One region of the Erwinia sp. E_sp_B01_1 genome, then DNA from elsewhere that is predicted to be linked to it. Evidence: predicted binding sites of a transcription regulator. Region 1 holds the regulator's gene; each other region holds the start of a gene.
What was found. Region 1 encodes LexA, which represses DNA repair genes until DNA is damaged. Its sites were predicted from a motif close to TNCTGTATGTACATACAGNA; they were not measured.
Positions count from the first base shown of each region.

Region 1 (3,278 bases):
GCGGCCTGGCGCGCGGCCAAACATCACCGACACCGGCACCATCTGCACATCAAGCAGAGGGTTGCTGCGATGAAGGTCCAGATATTCATGGAACAGTTTTACAGATTCCAGATTTGGCACGAAATAGGGGAAGACGCGCGGGCCATCATGGATAAACACATGACGAGGCAGCACAGTGCCGTCGATTTCCAGCGGATCTAAGGGATCGGGAAGATCCTGTTTGCGGCATTGTTCACGCAGCGCCAGAAGATCGGCCTTTGAATCATAAGGCAGCACATACATAATGGGGCGCGATGTATCCAGCGCCAGCTCAACGACCGGCTCAGCGGGGATCGCTTTACTTTTTACCAGTAATTTAACTGGAAAATTCAATAAGTTATAATATAAGTTACGCCAACCTGACATAGATAACATGAAGCCTCTTGTTAGCAAAGCGCCGCAAGCATACCAGAAAGCGCCAGTGAGATCTGTGGTGTTGCAAAATGTGCGCCACCCAGACATTGACGGTAAACATCACAAAGGGTTCCCTCATTATGGCAAATAACGTCACCGGACTGACCCGTATTTTCAAAGCCGCAGGCTATTCATGGAAAGGAATACGCGCAGCGTGGCAGAACGAAGCGGCATTTCGTCAGGAAGCCGTGGCCGCTATTGTGGCGGTTGTTGTGGCCTGCTGGCTGGATGTGGATGCTGTTACCCGCGTGCTGCTCATCGGGTCTGTCGTGCTGGTCATCATCGTTGAAATTCTTAACAGTGCCCTGGAAGCCGTGGTGGATCGTATCGGCAGCGAATTTCACCCTTTATCGGGGCGTGCCAAGGATATGGGCTCTGCCGCCGTATTAATCACCATTTTACTGGCCGTTTTTGTCTGGGCGATGCTGCTGCTGCGCTGATGGCGGCCTTTTCTTCCCTTTGTCACATACCGCTATTTTTTACGCATCTTTAGGTTTTCATCCTGGAAATACCTGTATATACTCACAGTCGACTGTATAAACAACCAGGGGGCGGGATGAAAGCACTAACGGCACGGCAGCAGCAGGTTTATGACCTGATACGCGCCCACATTAACCAGACCGGTATGCCACCGACGCGGGCAGAAATCGCCACACAGCTCGGTTTCCGTTCCCCGAATGCGGCTGAAGAGCACCTGAAGGCGCTGGCGCGTAAAGGCGTGATTGAGATTGTCTCCGGAGCCTCCAGGGGTATCCGTCTGATGATGGAAGAGGAAGACGGCCTGCCGCTGATTGGCCGCGTGGCAGCCGGTGAGCCTCTGCTCGCAGAACAGCATATCGAAGGACACTATCAGGTCGATCCTGAATTGTTCAAGCCTGGCGCCGATTTCCTGCTGCGCGTCAGCGGAATGTCGATGAAAGATATCGGTATTATGGATGGCGACCTGCTTGCCGTGCATAAAACTCAGGATGTGCGTAATGGTCAGGTAGTGGTTGCGCGCATTGATGATGAAGTCACGGTAAAGCGTCTGAAAAAGCAGGGCAATATTGTGCATCTGCTGCCTGAAAACAGCGAGTTTCAGCCGATTGTGGTGGATCTCCGTCAGCAGACGCTGTCGATTGAAGGTCTGGCCGTCGGGGTGATCCGCAACGGCAACTGGCTGTAACAGCCTGACCCGGACGCGCGGCCCCGGCGGCGCGTTTTTATTGCCGTGGTACCTGCTTCCGGTGCCTGCGGCACGGCTTTAAGCCCGTCGCACAGTGGATGGCCATGCGGTTCTTCTCTCACTCAGATAAAAACCTCTGGCGGCTGGCGCTGCCAATGATCCTGTCGAATATCACCGTCCCGCTGCTCGGGCTGGTGGATACGGCGGTCATCGGCCATCTTGACAGTCCCACCTATCTGGGCGGCGTTGCCGTCGGCACTACCGCAACCAGCTTCCTCTTTATGCTGCTGCTGTTCCTGCGGATGAGCACCACCGGGCTGACTGCTCAGGCTTTTGGTGCCAAAGACAAACCTGCTCTTGCCCGCGCGCTGATGCAACCTCTCTGTATTGCGCTGATCGCTGGCCTGCTGTTTATTCTGCTCAAATCCCCCCTCAACTCACTGGCGCTGTCGATCGTCGGCGGCGATGCGGATGTTTTGCATCAGGCTTCCCTGTTTATGCACATCCGCTGGTTAAGCGCGCCCGCTACCCTGGCAAACCTGGTGCTGCTTGGCTGGCTACTGGGCGTTCAGTACGCTCGTGCGCCGGTGATCCTGCTGGTAGTGGGGAACCTGGTCAATATTGTGCTGGATTTGTGGTTTGTTATCGGTCTGAACTGGGGCGTGCAGGGCGCAGCAGCAGCAACGGTGATAGCAGAGTACGCCACGTTTTTCATCGGTCTGGTGATGGTCTGGCGGGTAATAAAGCTGAGGGGGATTTCATTTTCCCTGTTTAAAAACGCATGGCGGGGCAATTTCGGGCGTTTGCTGCGGCTGAACCGCGACATCATGCTTCGCTCTTTACTGCTGCAACTCTGTTTTGTCTCGCTGACCATCTTCGGAGCGCGGCTGGGGGGCGAAATCGTGGCCGTGAACGCGGTCCTGTTAATGTTCCTGACCTTCACAGCCTATGCGCTGGATGGCTTCGCCTACGCGGTGGAGGCCTGCTCCGGGGAAGCCTTCGGTGCCAGAGATGCCAGCAAATTGCTGCTGGTATGGCATGCCGCCTGTCGGCAGGCCGGGCTGGTCGCGTTACTCTTCTCAGCCATTTACGCATTGGGTGGCACACATATCGTTGCCTTACTCACTTCTCTACCGGAGTTACAGCAGCAGGCCGACAGCTATCTGTTCTGGCAAATTGTGCTGCCGGTGTGCGGCGTATGGTGTTATCTGCTTGATGGCATGTTTATCGGTGCCACAAGAGCCAGTGAAATGCGTAACGGCATGGTTGTGGCGGCCGCCGGATACGGGCTGACGCTGTTTACCGTGCCGGTGCTTGGCAACCACGGGTTATGGCTGGCCGTAACGGTGTTCCTGATATTGCGCGGCCTGTCGCTGTGGTGGCTCTGGCGGCGTCACTGGCAGAACAACAGCTGGTTTGCTGGCTGAAATATTTAGTTACGTTGAGGTTGCCGCTTCGTTATCTTCTGATCTTACAGACTTTTTTCATATAAGCGTTGTCACTTTTGCTGCAAATAGGGTGTAAAATTTTCCATTCGCGAGCAAATCCTCCACCTTCTACTACAATTACCTGTACGTTCAGCAGTTAAGCAGCGTTTTATGTTGCTGCTAAGTGCATTGCTGAGACGATACTACTACCACTGTGTAAACCTAAGGTCGAG
Region 1 is NZ_CP142208.1:4,414,079-4,417,356, reverse strand. Features, by position in the region: partial or broken gene plsB (glycerol-3-phosphate 1-O-acyltransferase PlsB) at 1-405, opposite strand, end outside; gene VRC33_RS20525 (diacylglycerol kinase) at 534-893, shown strand; gene lexA (transcriptional repressor LexA) at 1,010-1,618, shown strand; gene dinF (MATE family efflux transporter DinF) at 1,723-3,045, shown strand.

Region 2 (3,278 bases), 1.4 Mb from region 1:
GTCATGAAAGGCGTGGTGGAAACCTCACTGAACGTCGGTGTGGTCTCCATGAAGGAAGATGAAGCGAAGATCAACTGTCTGATCCGTTCACTGATCGACAGCGGTAAAGCGTCCGTGGTGGAAATGCTGACCGCATTAAGCGACCTGGCCGGGGCAAAAAGCCTGGCAAAAGGTGACTACCCTGGCTGGCAGCCGGATGCTTCTTCTCCGGTAATGGCGCTGGTGGGTGAAACCTATAAAAAGCTGTTTGGTAAAACCCCGAACATTCAGGTGATCCACGCGGGTCTGGAGTGTGGTCTGTTCAAAAAGCCCTATCCTGAAATGGATATGGTCTCTATCGGACCGACCATCACCGGGCCACACTCTCCGGATGAGCAGGTACATATCGAAAGCGTTGGCCTGTACTGGAAACTGCTGACAGCGCTGCTTAAAGCTATTCCGGCTAAGTAAGACGACAGGGGCGGACATTCAGCCGGGTAACTGGCAGGCTGTCCGCCCTGATTTCAGCGGCTTATTGCGGATGCCTCTCTCCCCTGCCAGTATTAACAGCTTACAGGCCCAGCAGCAGCTGCCTTTCCAGTTGCGGATTCAGTAAGGTGACATGCAGCCCCACCAGCCTGACTCCCCGTCCGTCCCGCCGTTCTTCCCAGGTTTTTCTCGCTACAGCGATCAGGTCTTCTTTATTCAGCTCCGGCCAGACGTGCTCCTGAGTGGTTTGCTGAAAATCATTGAATTTCAGCTTCACCCCCTGTCGTGCTATTTGCCGGTCGGGTTTGATTTTGGTCAGACGCCGTTCCAGCTCCTCAAAGAGATAGTCGATGATCTCCAGACAGGCTTCCCAGCTGTGAATATCTTCCGAGAGCGTGCGTTCCACCCCCAGCGATTTGCGTAACCGCTCGGTCACCACTTCCCGCTCATCAATGCCGTTCGAACGTTCCCAAATCACCCGGCCAAATTTTCCGAAGCGCTTAAGCAAGGCGGCCAGATCGGTTTTTTGCACGTCCGCACAGGTATAGAGGCCCATCTCTTCGAGTTTTTTTGCCGTGACCTTGCCCACACCGGGGATTTTTGCCAGAGGAAGCGTCAGTAAGAACTGCGGCAGCGTGTCGGGCGTAATCACAAACTGACCATCCGGCTTATTTAAATCCGAGGCTATTTTTGCCACGAATTTAACTGGAGCAATGCCGGCAGAAGCAGTGAGATTCAGTTCGCGGGAGATGGTCTGGCGGATTTCACGGGCCATCAGCGTGGCCGAGCCGTGACAATGCGGACTGTCAGTGACATCCAGATAGGCTTCATCAAGCGAGAGGGGTTCAATCAGGCTGGTGTAACGCGAGAAGATTTCACGAATATGGCCACTGGCTTCTTTATACGCCTCGAAGCGGCCAGGCACCACTTTCAGGTGCGGGCAAAGCTTCAGCGCCATTGCCGTAGACATGGCGCTGTGAACGCCAAATTTGCGGGCGGGATAGTTAGCGGTGCTGATCACCCCTCGCTTCAGATGGCTGCCGCCGATGGCGATCGGGATATCGCGCAGACTGGGATCGTCGCGCATTTCCACTGCTGCGAAAAAGCAGTCCATATCAACGTGAATGATCTTTCGCATATCCCCCCCGGATGCACTGGATAAGTATACAGTCAATTAAACCGAATTCAATATGCGTTTTTGCACGCAAAGCGCAGCGGCAAGGGGCTGCCGGGAGTTTTCTTTCCGGATTTATTGCCTGTCCACTTGATAAAAAAATAGACAATGCTAATGTGGCGCTGCGATAGCGGATAATTCCGGGATTGCAAGTAACAGCGTCTTTTGACGCAGCATCCACCCCTCTTTTTCAAGGGCACCAGAATGGGCAAAATCGCACTCCTGTTTGCGATGTTTTTACTGCCAGCCGTCGTCTTCGCCAGCGTACCTACCACTCCGGTACTTCCGCTCGCGCCGGTAAGCAAAGAGTTAAAGAAACAGTTACTCGGCACCCCCGTGTATATCCAGATCTTTAAAGAAGAACGTACGCTTGAACTTTATGGCAAGATCGGTAACGACTACCGTCTGCTGGACAGCTACCGCATCTGTAATTTTTCAGGTGGCTTAGGGCCTAAACGTCGTCAGGGCGATTTCAAAAGTCCGGAAGGATTTTACAGCGTGGGCCTTTCCCAGCTGAAGCCTGACAGCCGTTTCTATCGTGCTATCAACGTCGGTTTTCCTAACGAATACGATCGCCAGCAGGGTTATGAAGGCAAATACCTGATGATCCACGGCAGCTGCGTGTCGATTGGCTGCTATGCGATGACCGATACCTATATCGAAGAGATTTATCACTATGTGGAAGCCGCGCTGCGTAACGGCCAGTCACGCGTGGAAGTCAGTATTTATCCGTTCCGCATGACCGACAGCAATCTGCAGCGTCATCGCAACTCGGTTTATTACAGCTTCTGGCAGCAACTGCAGCCAGGCTATGCGCAGTTTGTGCAGAACCGGCTGCCTCCGTCGGTCATTGTCAACGACGGGCATTACGTGCTGAACAATCCTGGTTCCCTGATCGGCACGCCAGCACCCGGATCAGCGCTCGCGCTCACCGAGACAAAATAGCGCCCAGTCACCTGGTTCAATCTTGTTCCAGGTTTCATTGCCCGTCAGGGGCTGGGTGGCGATCACCGTGACCACGTCGTTCGGCGTGGTCTGCTTCTGAAAATCAATCTCAACGTCCTGATCCAGCAGCGTGGCTTTGCCAAACGGGGCCCGGCGGGTGATCCAGAACAGATTGGTGGAGCAGAACGCCATCAGATAGCGCCCGTCCGACAGCAGCATATTGAATACCCCTTTCTCACGCAGTTCCGCCGCCAGTTCAGCAATATAACGAAACACCGCAGGCCAGTTACCCGGCGTGCGGGGATAGCGCGTGGTGAGCTTGTGCAGCAGCCAGCAAAATGCCTGTTCACTGTCCGTTTCACCAACGGGGCGGAACTGCCCGGTGTCCATGCCACGATAGCCTTTCAACTGTCCGTTATGCGCGTAAGTCCAGTTACGTCCCCATACCTCACGGGTAAAGGGATGCGTATTTTCCAGCGACACTTCCCCCCGGTTGGCCTGACGGATATGCGCCACCACCGAACAGGACTTGATAGGGTAATCCTGCACCAGCCGCGCTATCGGTGAGTTAAAACTCGGCTGAGGATCTTTAAATGTGCGGCAGCCTTTGCCTTCATAAAAGGTGATGCCCCAACCGTCCTTGTGCGGACCGGTCCCGCCTCCGCGCTGCACCAGCCCGGTAAAGCTAAAA
Region 2 is NZ_CP142208.1:1,033,519-1,036,796, reverse strand. Features, by position in the region: gene pepD (beta-Ala-His dipeptidase) at 1-450, shown strand, start outside; gene dinB (DNA polymerase IV) at 551-1,606, opposite strand; gene dpaA (peptidoglycan meso-diaminopimelic acid protein amidase) at 1,847-2,587, shown strand; gene VRC33_RS04885 (class II glutamine amidotransferase) at 2,558-3,278, opposite strand, start outside.
Region 2: dinB (DNA polymerase IV) is a predicted target of LexA. The motif match lies at 1,621-1,640, and genes of this name have one in related genera.

Region 3 (3,278 bases), 2.2 Mb from region 1:
CGAATGCGAATTTCCAGTTCGGCTACGGGGATGCCACCCTGATGATGCCCAGAATGACGCAGGGGCTGATTCGTAACGTCTGGATTGAGCACACCCGCTATCCTGGCGATCTGAGCAATGGTCAGTGGCTGATTGATGCGCTGAGCGTGGAGGACTGCGGTAATCCCCTGCTGCTCAATAACAGCCGCGTGCAGATGCGGCAGCTTAATTTGCAGGCTGGGTCGAAGGTCGATCTGGAGAATGCCGCAGGACGCTGGCTGTCAGGGTATGAGACGGGCTGGCGTCGTGATGAAAATTTCGGTACCACCATGACCGGTTCGATGAAGGCTGGATGGTATTCAGGCTACAAGATGACTAATACCTCGGATACTGACAAATGGTTCCGCATTGGTAAGTTCGTGTTCCCGAAAGTGAATCAGCAATGGACGTTAGAGATTGTCAGTAAACTCTCGACGGCTAATCCTTCAGGGACGGCCGCCAGTCCGGTCCAGTCTGTGTCATCCGGGGTGACTTATCTGAATCTTCAGCGTTGTGCCACTGCCGTCTGGGCAGATATGTTCCACCGTGGCCTTACCGCTATCCTGGACGTTAAATATCAGCGAAATTATCAGAATGGTGCTGATGTGTGGGTCAAACTCAAGGCGGGCAGCGGGGATACTATGTTTAACCTGCGATCCACAGGACCAACCCGGTTCGAATCGGGAGAGTGTTCCTTATTTACACCGGATCTGACTGAGGTGACAGATGAAACCACGCTTGGCACCGTCACGCCTAATGCTCGCTTAAGTTTACACAATGGCCTGGCGGGAATAGGGGCGAATGAAAAAGGGGTCGTCACGCTGGCAACTTCTGAAGCTGTAGCGCCTGTCAGCACTGCGGCAACAGGGTATATCACGCTCAACGTTAACGGGACGGATCGTAAATTTCCCTACTTCAGCTAAAAAGTAGCTAGCTAACCTAAACCGCCTTCTCAGGGCGGTTTTTTTTTATTTACATAATTTATGCTTTTTTTTACCTTAAACCTCTGGCAGTCAGGTTTAAACAATGGAATAGTGCAGTTTCATTACCAGGACTAATCTGTATTTTGCCCGGCAATTTTCCGGATTGGCCTGAAAAAGCGTCTTTTTGCGCAGAAAACCCTAAAAAACGGGCAAATTCACATTCCGCTGCAAAAACAGGGTTGAGATGGCGGAGCGATGGTCCGTAAAATAGGGCCAAATCTCAAATCAGGAGAATTCTGTGTCAGAAGCGGCAAGTGTTGATCAAAATCCCAACCGGCTTGAAGAAGCAAAAAATATCGCTTTAGGCTGGCGAATTGTAGGGCAAATGGAACCCGAGACGCTGGAAGATGCGATCCAGATGCTGCGGGATAGCTCTGCCCATGCGGCTAAAGTCTATGAATTGTTGTATGCGGAAATTGCTCAACGGGCGAAATAGTCTGTTGAGTGGCATGACCAGCAGGCCAGGCGAGAAAGCCCTGTCTGAAAGAGACCAGCGGAAGGTCAGGAGTGCGAATTCAGGGTTGAATTACCCGCATCGTGCAGAAATAAGAGCAAAAAAATGCCCGCAGAGCGAATCATAACGGGCCAACACCAGGGAAACTTATTGCATTAAGTCTGGCACGTTGTGAGCGGAATGCAACGCCAGAACCGGAGCCCTGGCCGATCAGGTTCAAATATTTCATTGATTAACCCTGCTTTAGTTCAAAATTCTTCAGATACCAGCCACTGATCCGCTTCATCGAACATCTCTTCAATAATTCTCAGCATGACCGATTTATCACTTTTACTGGCATCGGTTTTCACGCCGTTGGCCTGCATCGGTTTTACTTTCACTTCCGCTTGAGGAAACACGCGCTGAATTCGCTTCTCCAGTTCGTTCAGGATCAGCTCCTGGGCATTGGGTAATCCTGCGACGTTACGCTTATCGTAAATCAGTTCAACAAACATGGTTTTATCCTGGTTATAAATGCTGTATAAAAATACAGGTATTGTCGGCAATCTTCAATGGAAATTTCGCTTTCGGGCGTAAACTGAAAACAGAGGTTTAACGGCCAGTGTGTGAAGCCTGTCAGGTTATCACGCAATAATCGTCAAAACAGACCTGAAGCCTGGGCTACACTGCCATTGTTGAACCCAATCAAGGAGCTTAAGATGAAAAAAACAGCGTATGCACTGGTACTGTTAACCGGGGGGCTGCTACTGGCAGGCTGTGCAGATAACCATGTCCTGCAAATGAAAGATGGCAGCACGAAAGTGGTGCAGGGCAAGCCGCAGGTTGATAAAGCCACCGGCATGGTGGTTTATACCGATGAAAACGGCAGGCAACAGGCGGTAAATCAGGACCAGATCAAAGAGATGAGTGACCTGAATAACTGAAAGACCGGGATATTTCGTAACACTTAAGGCAAACATGGGCAGCTTCATGTGATAGTCTTTTGACTATATAGTCAATGAAATCAGAGAGTACTGTCCGGAGAATCTGCCCATGTTCCGCATTATCGCCGCTGCAAGTCTGCTTGCCAGCGCCATTTTTCCTGCTCACGCAAACACCACTACGTCTGACCTGAACACTAAATTTCAGATAACCTGTCCGGGTCGACAGACCATGACCGTGACCAAAGCGCAATATGGGCTGACGACCCTGATGTGGCCGGGCGATCATTTTCAGATAGCAGCGGGTCATCAGCGATCTGAAACCAAAAACGGCGATAAAGTCTCGATCATTTTGTTCAGAAATGGCGATCAGATGGTGGTGAATAAATCGGATGAGGAAGTCTTCTTCTCCTACGATGGCGAGCCGAAACTGGTCTCCTGCAGTCGCAGCAGCGAACGCGTTAACAGCACGGTGGAACTGCAACGAACCGATGCCTCCGGCAATCTGGAATCCTGAGTTTCCCCGACATTTCAGGCATGGAGATAAACAATGGAAGCGATCGTTACAGCAACCCCCACTCAGGAAGTTTATGCCCGACAATTATCCCCGTGTTCATCAACGCTTTTACCTGACAAAAACGCTTTGATCGTTACTCACTGAACCGCTGGCGTAGATCCAGCGGTGAATTCTCCGCTTCATCCAGCAGTGTCAGCCATTGACGCATATCCACCTCCTGCCAGGCAAGATGGCTGGCAGTGGTGCCCATCAGTACCACATCTGGCCGCAGCGCGCGGTAAAATTCAATCGACTTCTTAAGATCCGCTTCGTTACTTTCCGGTACCAGTACCGTTACCCAGCGATCGTGCGAAAGCGTCACCGTATCGCCGACAAACAGGTAAGTT
Region 3 is NZ_CP142208.1:1,855,411-1,858,688, forward strand. Features, by position in the region: gene VRC33_RS09015 (amylovoran biosynthesis protein AmsF) at 1-941, shown strand, start outside; gene VRC33_RS09020 (hypothetical protein) at 1,240-1,437, shown strand; gene VRC33_RS09025 (DinI-like family protein) at 1,704-1,949, opposite strand; gene VRC33_RS09030 (YgdI/YgdR family lipoprotein) at 2,154-2,378, shown strand; gene VRC33_RS09035 (hypothetical protein) at 2,488-2,892, shown strand; gene VRC33_RS09040 (MBL fold metallo-hydrolase) at 3,026-3,278, opposite strand, start outside.
Region 3: VRC33_RS09025 (DinI-like family protein) is a predicted target of LexA. The motif match lies at 1,970-1,989, and genes of this name have one in related genera.